DNA from 4 places in the Mesorhizobium sp. WSM4983 genome. Region 2 is predicted to be linked to each of the others. Evidence: predicted binding sites of a transcription regulator. Region 2 holds the regulator's gene; each other region holds the start of a gene.
The links. Region 2 encodes PhoB, which activates phosphate uptake and scavenging genes when phosphate is short. Its sites were predicted from a motif close to TGTCATNNANCTGTCAT; they were not measured.
Positions count from the first base shown of each region.

Region 1: the regulator PhoB is predicted to act here: its motif matches at 2,146-2,162, upstream of ugpB (sn-glycerol-3-phosphate ABC transporter substrate-binding protein UgpB).
Region 3: the regulator PhoB is predicted to act here: its motif matches at 2,088-2,104, upstream of P9254_RS06975 (acid phosphatase).
Region 4: the regulator PhoB is predicted to act here: its motif matches at 2,093-2,109, upstream of P9254_RS16835 (LTA synthase family protein).

Region 1 is NZ_JARTVM010000002.1:400,327-404,012, reverse strand. Features, by position in the region: gene P9254_RS09195 (sensor domain-containing diguanylate cyclase) at 1-1,897, opposite strand, end outside; gene ugpB (sn-glycerol-3-phosphate ABC transporter substrate-binding protein UgpB) at 2,225-3,535, shown strand; gene ugpA (sn-glycerol-3-phosphate ABC transporter permease UgpA) at 3,606-3,686, shown strand, end outside.
Region 2 is NZ_JARTVM010000002.1:529,119-532,804, reverse strand. Features, by position in the region: gene pstA (phosphate ABC transporter permease PstA) at 1-475, shown strand, start outside; gene pstB (phosphate ABC transporter ATP-binding protein PstB) at 472-1,275, shown strand; gene phoU (phosphate signaling complex protein PhoU) at 1,296-2,000, shown strand; gene phoB (phosphate regulon transcriptional regulator PhoB) at 2,020-2,709, shown strand; gene P9254_RS09815 (ROK family transcriptional regulator) at 3,025-3,686, opposite strand, start outside.
Region 3 is NZ_JARTVM010000001.1:1,412,210-1,415,895, forward strand. Features, by position in the region: gene P9254_RS06960 (MaoC family dehydratase) at 1-49, shown strand, start outside; gene P9254_RS06965 (MaoC family dehydratase) at 46-516, shown strand; gene P9254_RS06970 (adenine phosphoribosyltransferase) at 598-1,143, opposite strand; gene P9254_RS06975 (acid phosphatase) at 1,350-2,045, opposite strand; gene P9254_RS06980 (cytochrome c1) at 2,182-3,039, opposite strand; gene P9254_RS06985 (cytochrome b) at 3,059-3,686, opposite strand, start outside.
Region 4 is NZ_JARTVM010000005.1:113,231-116,916, reverse strand. Features, by position in the region: gene P9254_RS16835 (LTA synthase family protein) at 116-2,062, opposite strand; gene fabD (ACP S-malonyltransferase) at 2,320-3,261, shown strand; gene P9254_RS29100 (hypothetical protein) at 3,344-3,463, shown strand; gene fabG (3-oxoacyl-[acyl-carrier-protein] reductase) at 3,569-3,686, shown strand, end outside.

The DNA of each region.
Region 1 (3,686 bases), 130 kb from region 2:
TGTGGAGTTGCACCGCGGAGACATTGACGGCGATGGTCAGCGGAGTTTTCCAGCGCACGGCTTCCTCGCAGGCCGTCGCCAGCACCCATTCGCCGATCTGGGCGATGGCGCCGCTGTCTTCGGCGACCGGGATGAAGACCGACGGCGGGATGTTGCCGCGCTCCGGATGATGCCAGCGGATCAAGGCTTCGAAGCCGATCATCTTGCCGCTGCTGATCTCCTTTTGCGGCTGATAGACCAGCCGGAACTCGCCGCGCGCAACCGCCTGGCGCAGATCGTGCTCCATGGCGCGCCTGTCGCGCGTCTCGGCACCCATCGAAGCCTCGAAATAGCGATAAGTGTCCTTGCCCTCGGCCTTGGCGCGGTAGAGCGCAGTGTCGGCATGGCTGACGAGCGCCGCCTGGTCGTCGGCATCCAGCGGGTAAAGAGCAATGCCGATGCTTGCCGACACCAGCTCGCCGCCGGGCGACAGTTGGCTTTCCTGGCGTAGCTTGGAAAGCACCGCCTCGGCGATACGGCCGGCGGCCTGCGGGTCGGGAAGGTTCGGCGCGATGATGGCGAATTCGTCGCCGCCGAGGCGGGCGAGCATCTGCCCATGGCGGAGCACGCCCGAAGCGCATTGCGCCACCCTCTGCAGCACTGCATCGCCGGCCGCATGACCGAAGAGGTCGTTGACCTCCTTGAAGCGGTCGAGATCGAGAAGCATCAGCGCGAGCTGCCCGTCCTTGCCGCTCGCCGTGGCGATCTCGGCCTCGAGCCGGCTGGTGAAGCTGCGGCGATTGGCAAGCCCGGTCAGCGGATCGAAATGCGCCAGGCGAAGGATCTCCTGCTCGGCCTTCTTGCGCTCGCGCATGTCGCGGACGGCGACGACGTCGTGAGGCTTGCCGCAATAGTCGATGCTGCGGGCGATCAGCTCGACCGGAATGCGGGTGCCGTCCTGGCTGCGCAGCTCGGCTTCCTGCGCCTGACCGCTGCCGCCGGCGATGGCTGAGGCAACGCGTTCGCCGAAGAGGTCGCTGAGCGTCATCACGTTCAGCGTGCCGGGCGCGATGCCGCTCAGCGCCGCGATGCTGTCGTTGGCGCTGACGATGCGGCTGCCGTCGCAAACGATCAGCCCCTCGACCGCCGCGTTGGCCAGGCCGTGCATGCGCTGCGCTTCCGCCTGATGCCGGCGGAACCGCAGGTCGATGCGGAGCGCCGCGGCCGAGAGCACCAGAATGACCAGGCTTGCCGCCGCAGCGGCAAAGGCTTGCGACATCGGCGCGATGGTGAATTTTGAGATCTCTATCGAGGAGTCCGGATAGATCGAGACCGCCGCCATGGCGATAAAATGCAGTGTGCAGATGGCCAGTGTGAGCAAGACGGCGGCAGCGATCGTCGTAAGCGTCGACGGGCGGCAAAGCACGACGAGCAGCGAAAGCGCGGCAAGCGTGACGCCCGCCGCCAGCGAAAGAGCGACGAGCAGCTCGTTCCAGACGATCCTGCCCTGGACCTCGAACGCCGCCATGCCGGTATAGTGCATCACGGCGATGCCGACGCCGAGCACGGCGCCGCCGACAAGATAGTGATCAATGCCGCCGCGGATGGTGGCGATCCACATTCCGGCCGCTGTCAGAACTACGGAGGCGGCCAGCGAAAGCGCGGAAAGCTCCGCGTTATAGGCGTTGGGTATTCCCGGCGTGAAGGCGATCATGGCGACGAAATGCGTCGCCCAGATACCGAATCCGGTCGCCGTGGCTGCAATCAACAGCCATGCGTAGCGATTTCGACTGGTCGATTGCTCGACATGGCGAAGAAGATTGACCGCCGAGAAAGAGGAAATTCCGCAGATGAGCGCCGCAAGTGCGACCAACCTCAGATCGTGCTCGTGCACGATGCAATTATAGACGGTCAACATTTGGCCCCACCTGATCTTCCCGCATCAATCAAGTTAAGATTGCTTAAGGCCCGACGGCTGAAGAATCGATTAGTGGACCTGCAACCGACGCGTGTGCCTCAGGTTGTAAAGGACGGATAAGGTTGGGCCGGCTGTCGCAATACGATGGTTGGAGTCGCTCAAATCCTAAGCCGGCAAGCAATCTGCCCGGCCGTGACCGATGCACGTTAATTTAGGATCAGATGATGTTCATCGACGCATAACAAAACCGTTGTCCGATTGTCATGCGCAACACATACTGGTTCTGCGGAAGCCCCCCTTTCGCCAATCACAACGGGAGATGAAAACATGAAGCTCTTCGGCTTCGCGGCAGGTGTTGCCGCTACCTTGACCCTGCTTTCCACCACGTCCGCTTTCGCTGTCACGCAGATCAGCTGGTGGCATGCGATGACGGGCGCCAATGCGGAAGTCGTCGACAAGATCTCGAAGGACTTCAACGCCAGCCAAAGCGACTACCAGATCGTTCCGGTCTTCAAGGGCACCTATCCCGAGACGCTGAATGCAGGCATCGCCGCGTTCCGCGCCGGCCAGGCGCCGGACATCATCCAGGTGTTCGATGTCGGCACCGGCGTCATGATGGCGGCCGAGAGCGCGATCAAACCCGTGGCCGAAGTTTTGACGGGCGCGGGGATGACGTTCGATAAGAGCCAGTATCTGCCCGGCATTGTCGGCTACTATTCGAAGCCGGACGGCACCATGTTGTCTTTCCCTTACAATTCCTCCTCGCCGATCCTCTACTACAACAAGGACATCTTTCAGAAGGCCGGCCTCGACGTGAACAACCCGCCTAAGACCTGGAACGAGGTCTGGGAAGCGGCGAAGAAGATCAAGGCGAGCGGCGCGGCCCCTTGCGGCTACACCTCGACCTGGCTGACCTGGATCCATCTGGAAAATTTTGCCGCCTGGAATAATGTTTCCTGGGCGACCCAGCAGAACGGACTGGCCGGCGGCGACGTCGAGCTCAAGATCAATGCGCCGATTTTCGTCAACCACTTTCAGGCGCTGGCTGACCTCGCCAAGGATGGCACTTTCAAATATGGCGGGCGAACCTCCGAAGCCAAGCAGATCTTCCTCGCCGGAGAATGCGGCATCTTTACCGAGTCGTCGGGCGGGCTCGGCGATATCGTCAAGTCGGGTATGAACTACGGCATCGGCCAACTGCCGTATGACAGCGATGCCAAGGGTGCGCCGCAGAACACGACCCCCGGCGGCGCAAGCCTCTGGGTTTTCAGCGGCAAATCCGATGCGGAGTACAAGGGCGTCGCGGCCTTCTTCGCCTATCTCTCCAAGACCGAGGTGCAGGAATATCTGCACCAGAAGTCGGGCTACTTGCCGGTGACGCTGGCAGCCTATGAGGCGACCAAGAAGTCCGGCTTCTACGACAAGAACCCGGGCCGCGAGACACCGATCCTGCAGATGACCGGCAAGGCGCCGACCGAAAATTCGAAGGGTGTGCGCCTGCCCAACCTGCCTCAGGTGCGCGATATCCAGAACGAGGAGTTCGAGAAGATGCTGGCCGGCCAGGAAACGGCCCAGCAGGCGCTCGACAATGCCGTCTCGCGCGGCAACGCGGCGATCAAGGACGCGTTGGGCAACTAAACCTGGCCGAGGATGAAACGTCGCCCGCGCGGATCGGCGCGGGCGATCCTTGCTTGACGAGGAAACCAAGCTGACCCCGCGCGTCGTTTTCCCCAACAAAGTCCTGCCTTACCTGCTTGTGGCGCCGCAACTCGCCATAACACTGGTTTTC
Region 2 (3,686 bases):
CGTCTACGAGCTGATAGTGCGGCCGATGGGTCATTTCTCGGCGATCGCCGGCGCGGTGGCGCTGTCGATCCTGGTGATCCCCGTCGTCGTGCGCACCACCGAGGACATGCTGAACCTTGTGCCCAACGCGCTGCGCGAGGCCGGCACCGCCATCGGCGCGCCGCGCTGGGTGGTGATCCGCTCGGTCGCCTATCGCGCCGCACTGTCCGGCATCGTCACCGGTATATTGCTGGCGATCGCCCGGATTTCGGGCGAGACGGCGCCGCTGCTCTTCACCGCGCTCAACAACCAGTTCTGGTCGAGCAATCTCAACGCGCCGATGGCCAGCCTGCCGGTGACCATCTTCCAGTTTGCGCTGAGCCCTTATGAGGAATGGCAGCAACTGGCCTGGACGGGCGCACTGATAATCACCCTGACGGTTCTCGGGCTGAGCATCTTCGCCCGCAGCCTTACCGGACGCAGAGAGGACAGATGAAACCGATGTTGTCCACCGACCTGAACGTAGCCGAGACGACCGCCGAGAAGGCCAAGATCGAAGTCAAGAACCTCAACTTCTACTATGGCCAGTCGAAGGCGTTGAAGGACATCAACCTGTCGCTGCCCGAGCGCAGCGTCACCGCCTTCATCGGACCTTCGGGCTGCGGAAAGTCGACGCTGCTGCGCGTGCTCAACCGCATCTACGAGCTCTACCCGAAGCAGAGCGCCGAAGGCCAGGTGCTGCTCGACGGCAAGAACATCCTCGACCGTTCGCAGGACCTCAACCTGCTCAGGACCAAGATCGGCATGGTGTTCCAGAAGCCGACGCCGTTCCCGATGTCGATCTACGAGAACATCGCCTTCGGCGTCAGGCTGTATGAGAAGATAAGCAAGGCCGAGATGGACAATCGCGTCGAACAGGCGCTGAAGCGCGCCGCGCTGTGGAACGAGGTCAAGGACAAGCTCAACGCCAGTGGCCAGAGCCTTTCGGGCGGCCAGCAGCAGCGGCTCTGCATCGCCCGCACCGTGGCGGTGAAGCCGGAGGTCATCCTGCTCGACGAGCCGGCATCGGCACTCGATCCGCTCTCGACCGCCAAGATCGAGGAGCTGATCGACGAGCTGCAGGCCGACTACACGATCGTGATCGTCACCCACAACATGCAGCAGGCGGCGCGCGTGTCGCGGCAGACGGCGTTCATGTATCTCGGCGAGCTGATCGAATTCGACCGGACCGAGAAGATCTTCACCTCGCCCCGCGAGAAGCGCACGCAGGACTACATCACCGGCCGCTTCGGCTGAGTTCATACGAGGACATAACCATGGCCCATACGGTCGCTTCCTTCGACGAGGATCTGAGGCAGATCAGCCAGCTTATCCGCGACATGGGCGATCTTGCCGGCTCGATGGTCGGCGCGTCGACCAAGGCTCTGCTGAATTCCGACAACGCGCTGGCGCAGCGCGTGGTCTCCGACGATGCCATCATGGACGCGCGCCAACGCGAGCTCGACGATCGCGCCATCACGCTGATTGCCAAACGCCAGCCGATGGCCGACGACCTGCGCAGCGTCGTTGGCGCCATCCGCATGGCCGGCGATCTCGAGCGCATTGGCGACCTTGCCAAGAACATCGCTAAGCGCGTCGGCTCGGTCGGCGTCAGCGCCGCGCCGCGCGACCTTTCGCACTCCATCGATTCGATGGCGCAGCTGGTGCTGATCCAGGTGCAGGGCGTGATCGAGGAATACGCGGCCGGCGACGCCACGGCGCTCGCCAAGCTCCGCAACGACGACGAGCGCATCGACGTCAAATACACCGCCGTCTTCCGCGAGCTCCTGACCTACATGATGGAGGATCCGCGCAACATCACGGCTTGCACGCATCTGTTGTTCTGCGCCAAGAATCTGGAGCGCATCGGCGACCACGTCACCAACATCGCCGAGAACGCCTACTATGTGCTGACCGGCACGCAATTGCCCGCGAATCGTCCTAAGCAGGACGAGACGACGATGTCGGCGCCGGCGGCCTGACAGCGAAGGTGCCTGCTATATGATCGCGCCACGCATCATGGTGGTGGAGGACGAGGAACCGCTGGGGGTGCTGCTCCGCTACAACCTCGAATCCGAGGGCTATCAGGTCGAGGTGGTGACCCGCGGCGACGAGGCCGAGATCCGCCTGCAGGAGAATGTACCCGACCTTCTGGTGCTCGACTGGATGGTGCCGGCGGTGTCCGGCATCGAGCTTTGCCGGCGCCTCAGGATGCGGCCCGAGACCGAACGCCTGCCGATCATCATGCTGACCGCGCGCGGCGAGGAAAGCGACAGGGTGCGCGGCCTCTCGACCGGCGCCGACGACTATCTGGTCAAGCCGTTCTCGACGCCGGAATTCATGGCCAGGGTCAAGGCGCTGCTGCGCCGCGCCAAGCCGGAGGTGCTGTCCAGCGTGCTCAAGGTCGGCGACATCGTGCTCGATCGCGAATCGCATCGCGTCTACCGCAAGAAGAGCGAGATCCGGCTCGGCCCGACCGAGTTCAGGCTGCTGGAATTCATGATGCGGCATCCCGGCCGGGTGTTCTCGCGCAGCCAGCTGCTCGACAATGTATGGGGCGAGACGATCTATATCGACGAGCGCACCGTGGACGTGCATGTCGGACGCCTGCGCAAGGCGGTCAACAACGGCCGGATGCCGGACGTCATACGTACCATCCGTGGGGCGGGCTACGCGATCAGGGAAGATTAGATCCAGGGCACCGAAGGTCTGACGGGTTCTATCTGCGCTGGCGGGTTATCGAGACGCTGGTGCTTCGCCGTCCACGGGCGGAGCACGAAGCGTCGCGACGCGCGCAGACCCGACGATCCACGCGACTTCCACGCGCCGCGGCGGTGCAGAAATTCTGCTCCGCTCATCCGACGATTGAGGTAATGGCATGGATTCCAGGGTCTCCGCGACGGAGCTTCGCTCCTGCTCCGCCCTGGAATGACGAAGCTGCGGGGCCTTCGCTAATCTCCGGCGTCTGCAGGACGCACAGAAGACAACGATCGCTATCGAAGCTGCTCAGGCCACGTTCTTGCCCGCTCTTGCCTGCACGCCCGGGGCGAAAATCTCCTGGTCGACGAAGGTCAGCGCGCGCACGGCGCAGCCTTCGCGGATCAGCGGCAATTCGTTCGGCTCGGTATCGAAGGAGATCGAATTTGAATGCTGGCCGCCGGCGGTCTGGGCGATCGCCTCGCGCAGCGCCGGCTCGATCAGGTCGAAGGCGGCGGCGCTGACGCCGACCATGGCGACCGGCGCCGGGTCGATCAGCGCGAACAGGCTGCCGAGGCCGAAGCCCAGCGCCTCCCCGGCCCGGCGATAGGCCTCGCGCTCCGGGCCATCTGTCTCGCGCGCCTTGGCGGCGAGCGCCCGCATGTCGGCGTCGCCGACATCGATCGGCTCGGCGTCCTCGCTCATCTTCATGGCGCTGCGCCAGATGGCGTAGTTGCCGGCATAGGCCTCGACGCAGCCGCGGCGTCCGCAACGGCAAAGCGCGCCGCTCGGACGATGGATCATGTGGCCGAACTCGCCGCCGGACGAATGTGTGCCGGTGAACAGCTCGCCCTTCAGCACCAGGCCCATGCCGATGCCGTGCGAGAGCAGAATGGCGATGAAATTGTCGCGATAGCGGTGGGGATCGCGCCACTGCAGCGCCACAGCCATCATGTTGCAGTCGTTTTCCA
Region 3 (3,686 bases), on a different contig from region 2:
CGAGCTTGAGAACACCGGCATGTTTCTGACCCGCGGGGCCGTCGCGTGACCCTGGACGAGTATTTCCTCATCGGCCAAACCGTCACCCTCGGCGCGCACAAATTCGAGGCCGACGAGATCAAGGCGTTCGCCAGGAAATACGATCCGCAAATCTTCCATGTCGACGAGGAGGCGGCGAAGGAGAGCATGCTTGGCGGTCTCTGCGCCTCCGGCTGGCACACCGCCGCCACCTGGATGAAATACAACCTCGAAAAGCGCATGGAGACCGAGGGCGTGCGTTGGACCGGTCCCGGCCCGCAGCCCGAATTCGGCCCCTCGCCCGGGTTTCGCAACCTCAAATGGCTGAAGCCGGTCTATGCCGGCGAAACCGTGACCTTCACCCGCACAGCGCTTGCCCATCGACCCCTTGCCGGCCGCCCCGGCTGGAGCCTGCTCACGCTGCGTTCCGAAGGTTTCGACTCCAGCGGCGATAAGGTTATCGAGTTCGACAGCGCGGTGCTGGTGAAGGTGGAGTAGCGAATGGCGAATGGTGAATAGTGAATGGTGACTAGTGAACCATTCCCTATTCACGACTCACTATTCACCATTCAACACTGATCAATGCCCCTCGAAGCCGATCAGCGTCCTTACCGGCACGCCGAGAGCTTCCAGTTTCTGGCGCCCGCCGAGATCCGGCAGGTCGATGACGAAGCAGGCGGCAACGATGTCGGCGCCGATCTGCCTGAGCAGCTTGACGGCCGCCTCCGCCGTGCCGCCGGTGGCGATCAGATCGTCGACCAGGATCACCTTCTCGCCTTGCGAGACGCCGTCCTTGTGCATCTCCATCTCGTCCAGACCGTATTCGAGGCTGTAGGCGACGCGCACGGTCTCGTAAGGCAGCTTGCCCTTCTTGCGGATCGGGACGAAACCCGCCGAAAGCTGATGCGCCACTGCGCCGCCCAGGATGAAGCCGCGCGCCTCGATGCCGGCGATCTTGTCGATCTTCAGCCCGGCGTAAGGATGCACAAGCTCGTCGATGGCGCGGCGAAAGGCGCGAGCGTCGCCGAGCAGCGTGGTGATATCGCGAAACAGGATGCCGGGTTTGGGATAATCCGGAATGGTGCGGATGGCCGCAAGCAGCGTGTCTTCGAGCGAGGGTTTCATGAGACGAGCTCCGCGTGTCCGGCTGTCGGGTATAACGGCGTCGACGCGCCCGGCGCAACGCAACCAACAACGGCTACCGCGATGGAGCCCGGGAGACAAGCGCATCCGGCAAAGGATCGGCATCGCCTGCCTTGCTCCCGTGCCGGCGCCGCAATGGAAAAAGGGCGCCCGATGGCGCCCTTGCAGAAACGTCGGTGACGGACGGCTCACATGCCGAGGTCGGACCGAAGCTCGGACCGCGCCGCCTCGAACTCGGCCTTGAAATCGGGCCGGCTGAGCAGGACCGCGGCGATCACGCTGCCGGAAATCTTGCCCATCTCGACATCCGACGGATAATGGATGCCGCCGACCACGCGGTTATGGGCATATTCGGCCGCGCGGGCCATGATCTCGGCCCGCTTCTCCGGCACCATTTCGGACAGGATGATGCCCATCATGGTGCCGACCGTCGCATGGCCCGACGGCCAGGAACCGGAATTCGACAGCTTCACCGCGGGTTTGACCAGATCACTGAGCTGATGCGGACGCGGCCGCTTCCAGACGTCCTTGGCCGGATCGACGACCGCGCCTTCGGTCGCCACCACGCGGTCGAAGAAGGCGCTGAACTTCGGCAGCGTCTCCTTGCTGAATTTCGGTCCCATGACATCGGCGAAGCGCCAGACATCCTCTTCGGCATCGGCGATAGCGCGCTTTTCCATTTCGGGCGTGCGCGTCACTTGCAGGGTCAGCACCTGGCCGAGTTCTGCCTTGGTCTCGGCCGAATCATTAGCCGGCGGCGGCGGCAGGATCATCGTCAGGTCGATGTCCTTGTTGGTGACGAAGGGCTGGGCGTCCTCGGCGCGGACTGCCGAGGAGGCGACAAGAAGCAGCACCACGGCTGCAAGCGGCGCAAATCTTTTCATGAGGATCCTTTGAGGTGAGCCAACGCAGGATCGCGATGCGCAATGACAGCCATGTGACACGGCCGGATCAAAGCGGTCCCGAAATTGAAAAGGGCGCCTTTGCGGCGCCCCTCGAAAGTGTCGGACCGATCGCGGCTCAGTGCGCCACTTCGGCCCACACCTTGCGCTTGGTCAGGTAGACCAGCGCGCCGAACAGCAGCAGGAACACCAGGACGCGGAAGCCGGTCTTCTTGCGCTCTTCGAGATGCGGCTCGGCGGCCCACATCAGGAACGCCGACACGTCGCGCGAATACTGGTCGACCGTCTGCGGCGAGCCGTCGTCATAGGTCACCTGGCCGTCCGAAAGCGGTTTCGGCATCTTCAGCGACACGCCGGACAGGAAGTATGGATTGTAGTGCGTGCCTTCGGGGATGACCATGCCGGCCGGCGGCGCCTGGTCGTAGCCGGTGAGCAGCGAGTGGATGTAGTCCGGGCCGCCCTGAGCATACTGGGTGAAAATGTCGAAGATGAAACGCGGAAAGCCGCGCTCGACACCGCGCGCCTTGGCGAGCAGCGACATGTCGGGCGGAGCGGCGCCGCCATTGGCGGACGCGGCGGCCTGTTCGTTCGGGAACGGCGACGGGAAGTGATCCGACGGCTTGCCCGGGCGGTCGAACATGTCGCCGGCATCGTTCGGGCCGTCATGGATGGTGTACTCGGCGGCAAGCGTCTTGATCTGCGCTTCCGAGTAGCCGAGGCCTTCCAGCGTGCGGAACGCCACCAGGTTCATCGAGTGGCAGGCCGAGCAGACTTCCTTGTAGACCTTCAGGCCGCGCTGCAGCTGGGCCTTGTCGTACGTGCCGAACGGCCCGGCGAAGCTCCAGCTCATTTCCTTCGGTTCATTGATCGGGAAATGCGTCGGGGCAGCCGCGTTGTGTTCCTCTTCGGCTGCGATGGCAGCGGTGCCCGCGACCACCAGGCCAAGCAGCGCCAGCGAGGTGAGAATCTTCTTCATGCCAAATCCCCTCAGATTCTCAGCCCTTGGTTTCCGGCGCGCTGACCGCGCCTGCCGGATGCCCGCCGGCTCCCTTGTTTTTCTTTTCCAGCACTGCCTCGGTGATCGAGTTCGGCAGCCGCCGCGGCGTCTCGATCAGGCCGAGCACCGGCATCACGACCAGGAAGAAGGCGAAGTAGAACAGCGTCGCCATCTGCGCCATGAACACGTATGAGCCTTCCGCCGGCTGCGAGCCCAGCCACCCGAGCAGGATGGCGTCGGCCACGAACAGCCAGAAGAACAGTTTGTACCAGGGCCGGTAGACCGCCGAGCGCACCTTGGAGGTGTCGAGCCACGGCACCAGGAACAGCATGGCGATGGCGCCGAACATACACAGCACGCCGCCGAGCTTGGAGTTGATCGGCCCGATGTTGAAGGTGATGGCGCGCAGGATCGCGTAGAACGGCAGGAAGTACCATTCCGGAACGATGTGGGCCGGCGTCTTCAGCGGATTGGCGACCGTGTAGTTGTCCGGATGGCCGAGGTAGTTCGGCAGGTAGAAGACGAAATAGGCGAAGAAGAACAGGAACACGATCATGCCGAACGCGTCCTTGATGGTCGCATAGGGCGTGAAGGCGACGGTATCGGTCTTCGACTTGACCTCGATG
Region 4 (3,686 bases), on a different contig from region 2:
GGCAAGGGCGGCAGAGAGGGCCGGCGGCTCCGCAGTGTCGCAGGCCTGGCGACGCTTGTGGGAATTGGCTGACCCGCCGGCCGCAGGTCAGCCATTTCGTCGGAAGGCGATCCACTCAGCTCATATGCGCGACGAGCGGGACTACCGTCTCGGGGAAGAAGTCGGGCGCGACCCGGCGCTTGCCGAACATCATGTCGTACTGGATCAGCCGGAAATCGTTGATCTTCGGATCGATCTTCTTCTGCCGCGCCCAGTCGGGCGTCGCCTCGCCGGAGGGCGACAGCAAAAGGTTGCGGTCGACCACCCGGTAGTGCTCGCGCAGCGCGCCGAGGAAGCCGGTGTAATAGGGGTGGGTGATCCCGGCCGTAGTCAGGATATGATAGGGCAGGAAGGCGGGGCTCACCGAGCCCAGATTCTCGACCGGACCGGAGCGGTTCGACCAGATGATCAGCGGCGTGTCGTGATGCTCGAGCGCCGCCTCGGGCGTCGGCTCCTTGCGCGGCGCGACATTGTCCTTGAGGAAGCCGGTCTCGACATACACCGGGCCGAGCGGCGGCAAGTGGTCGCCGAAGAAGGCGATGATGGTCGGCCGCTCGCGCTTCTTCGCCCAGTCGATCAGGCGCTGCAGGCCGCGATCGGCGTCGGCCGAGCCTTCGGCGTAGGAGAGCAGCGATTCCCGCGCCCACGTGCTGATCGGCGCGTCGACGCTATGGGTCGGATTGTAATAGCGGTAGGGCTCGTAGGGCCCGTGGTTCTGCAGGCTGACCGCGAACAGGAATACCGGCTCTTGGCTGGCCTCGGCCTCGCGCATGATCTCGTCGGTCATAGCCGCGTCGGAGGCCAGCGGCCCGCGCTTCTCCATCGGCGGCAGCGTCTCTTCCGAGCGGAAGTCGCTGAAGCCGAAATCGGCGTAGACGGCGCCCCGGTTCCAGAACCAGTTGGTGCCCGGGTGGATGGCGCGCGCCCTATAGCCTTCGCTCTTCAGGAAAGTCGCCAGCGACGGCGTCGGCGTGCGCACATATTGCTGATAGGGAATCGAGCCCGCCGGCAGGAAGGCGTTGGAGAAGCCGGTCAGCGCCTCGAACTCGATATTGGCGGTCATGCCGCCGAATTCCGGCGAGAACATCGAGCCCGAGCGCAGCGCGCGCACCGTCGGGATCGGATCGGGCTTGATGCTGACGCCGGGGAGCTCCGTCGGATCCCAGAAGGATTCGCTCATCACCACGATGATATCGGGCTTCTGGTCGGGCACCGAGGCGGCAACCCCGGGACGCGCGATCGCATCCATCGTCTTCTCGGAATAGCCGGGCGGGGCCGAGACATGCGCCATCGGCACGTTGAGCGCGAAGGCGAGCGCGAAGCCGTTGGAGGCATAGTTCTCCTTCTGGTCCCACATGATCGGGATGATCTGCAGCCTGTCGCGCGTCCACGAGAAGGTGGCGTAGTCCATGATCGAGACGAAGAAGGCGAGCAGCGGCACGGCAAGCGTCAAGCGCGCCAGCCGTCCCTTGCGGCTGAGGATCGGCACACGCCGGCGCCAGAGCCGCCAGCCATAGACGAGCAGCGCGAGGCTGGCGACGATCGCCGCCGCAAGCAGCACGGCCGTCCAGGGGCGCTCGCGCACCAGAAGCGGCATCAGCGCCATGATCTGGCGGGCATAGAGGAAATCGGTCGGGTAGAGCGGATCGCCCAGATAGTGCGATTTCTGGTGACCGACAAAGGCCAATGCCAATGTCACCGGCGCGACGATCATCAGGCTTTGATGGCTGCGGCCGAGAATGGCGTCGAGCCCGATCAGCACCAGCGAAAAGACGATGATGGTGGTCCAGCCGGGCTTGAAGGGCTGCAGGAAGAAGTCGACGGTGCCGAAGAAGTCGCCGCGCACGATCCATTCGATGGCGAACACCAGAAGGGCGGAGGCAAGCAGCGTCGCCAGGCCGTAGCGGACAATCGGCCATCTGCGCCCCGGCAGATAGCCGGTGGACGGATCGTCTTCCAAAAATTGCGGCGCGGGTTTGGCCGCGCCTTTCCTGATCCTAGCCACTTTGCTTCCCCGGCCCATGTCACGCGTCTTCCACTCGCGTCACGCCACTGTCATCGAAATGTCACACAAAGCTAGCGCCTGTGGCGGAAATAAGAAGAGCCAGCAAACGATTCGTGAGCGGTTTTCATCAGGTGTGATCGCCAAAAAGCCTTTCAGAACAGGGAACTCGGCCGTTCTCCCGGCTGGAACAGCTGCTGAACTGGTGCCTGCGGGCTTGACTTGGCCGTCCGCCTTGCGCCAGAGGCAGGGAAAAACCAGCCGCTGGAGACGCTAACATGGCCGTCGCATTCACCTTTCCGGGACAGGGCAGCCAGGCCGTCGGCATGGGCAAGGACCTCGCCGATGCCTTTCCCGAGGCGCGCCGCGTCTTCGAGGAAGTCGATGAGGCGCTCGGCGAGAGACTGTCGAAGCTGATCTGGGAAGGGCCGGAAGAAACGCTGACGCTGACGGCCAATGCCCAGCCGGCGCTGATGGCGGTGTCGCTGGCGGCCGTAAGGGCGCTGGAATCGCGCGGTTTTTCGCTGAAGGACAAGGTGGCTTATGTCGCAGGCCATTCCCTCGGCGAATATTCGGCGCTTGCCGCAGCCGGCTTCGTTTCGGTGGCCGATGCCGCGCGACTGCTGCGCACCCGCGGCAACGCCATGCAGGCGGCGGTGCCGGCGGGCGAGGGCGCCATGGCCGCCATCATCGGGCTGGAGCAGGCTGATGTCGAAGCCGCCTGCGCCGAAGCGGCACAAGGCTCTGTCTGTCAGATCGCCAACGACAATGGCGGTGGCCAACTGGTGATTTCCGGCGCCAAGGCGGCCGTCGAACTGGCGGCGAAGCTCTGCGCGGAAAAGGGTGCCAAGCGGGCGCTGATGCTGCAGGTCTCGGCACCTTTTCACTCGGCATTGATGACGCCAGCCGCCGATATCATGCGCGAGGCGCTGGGCGGGGTCGCGAAAAGCGCGCCGGTGGTTCCCATCGTCTCAAATGTTTCGGTCACGCCGACCAGCGACCCGGATGAGATCGCCCGCCGCTTGGTCGAGCAGGTCGTCGCCCGCGTGCGCTGGCGCGAGACGGTGGAATGGTTCGGCGCCAAAGGTGTCGCGACGCTTTACGAGGTTGGCGCCGGCAAGGTGCTGTCGGGCTTGGCGCGACGCATCAACCGCGATATCGCGACCGGCGCCATCGGCGCGGCCGCGGAAGTCGAGGCGGCGCTGGCAACTTTAGGATAAACGGGAAACTCTTGCTGGCAGGTGCGGCATTCCTACTTCCATCCGTCTTTCTCCCGAAGTCGAGCATCGCCTCGACGATCTCGTGGCGATGACTGATCGAAGCAAAGCCGAATACCTGCGTGACTTCGTTGAACGTGGACTCGAAGATCTCGAGGACTATTACTGGGCTGCGGAAGTGCTGGAGCGGATCCAGGCTTGGTGAAGAATCGGTCGTGAGCGCCGAGAACTTCTGATATGGCCTGGACAACATGACAAAATGCGGAACGAGGGTCGCTCGCGGGGCGTCCGGAAGAATGAGGTTGAAGCAATGTTCGAACTGACCGGCCGTAAGGCGCTCGTCACCGGTGCATCGGGAGGCATCGGCGAGGCGATCGCCAGGGTGCTGCACAGCCAGGGCGCGATCGTCGGCCTGCACGGCACCCGCG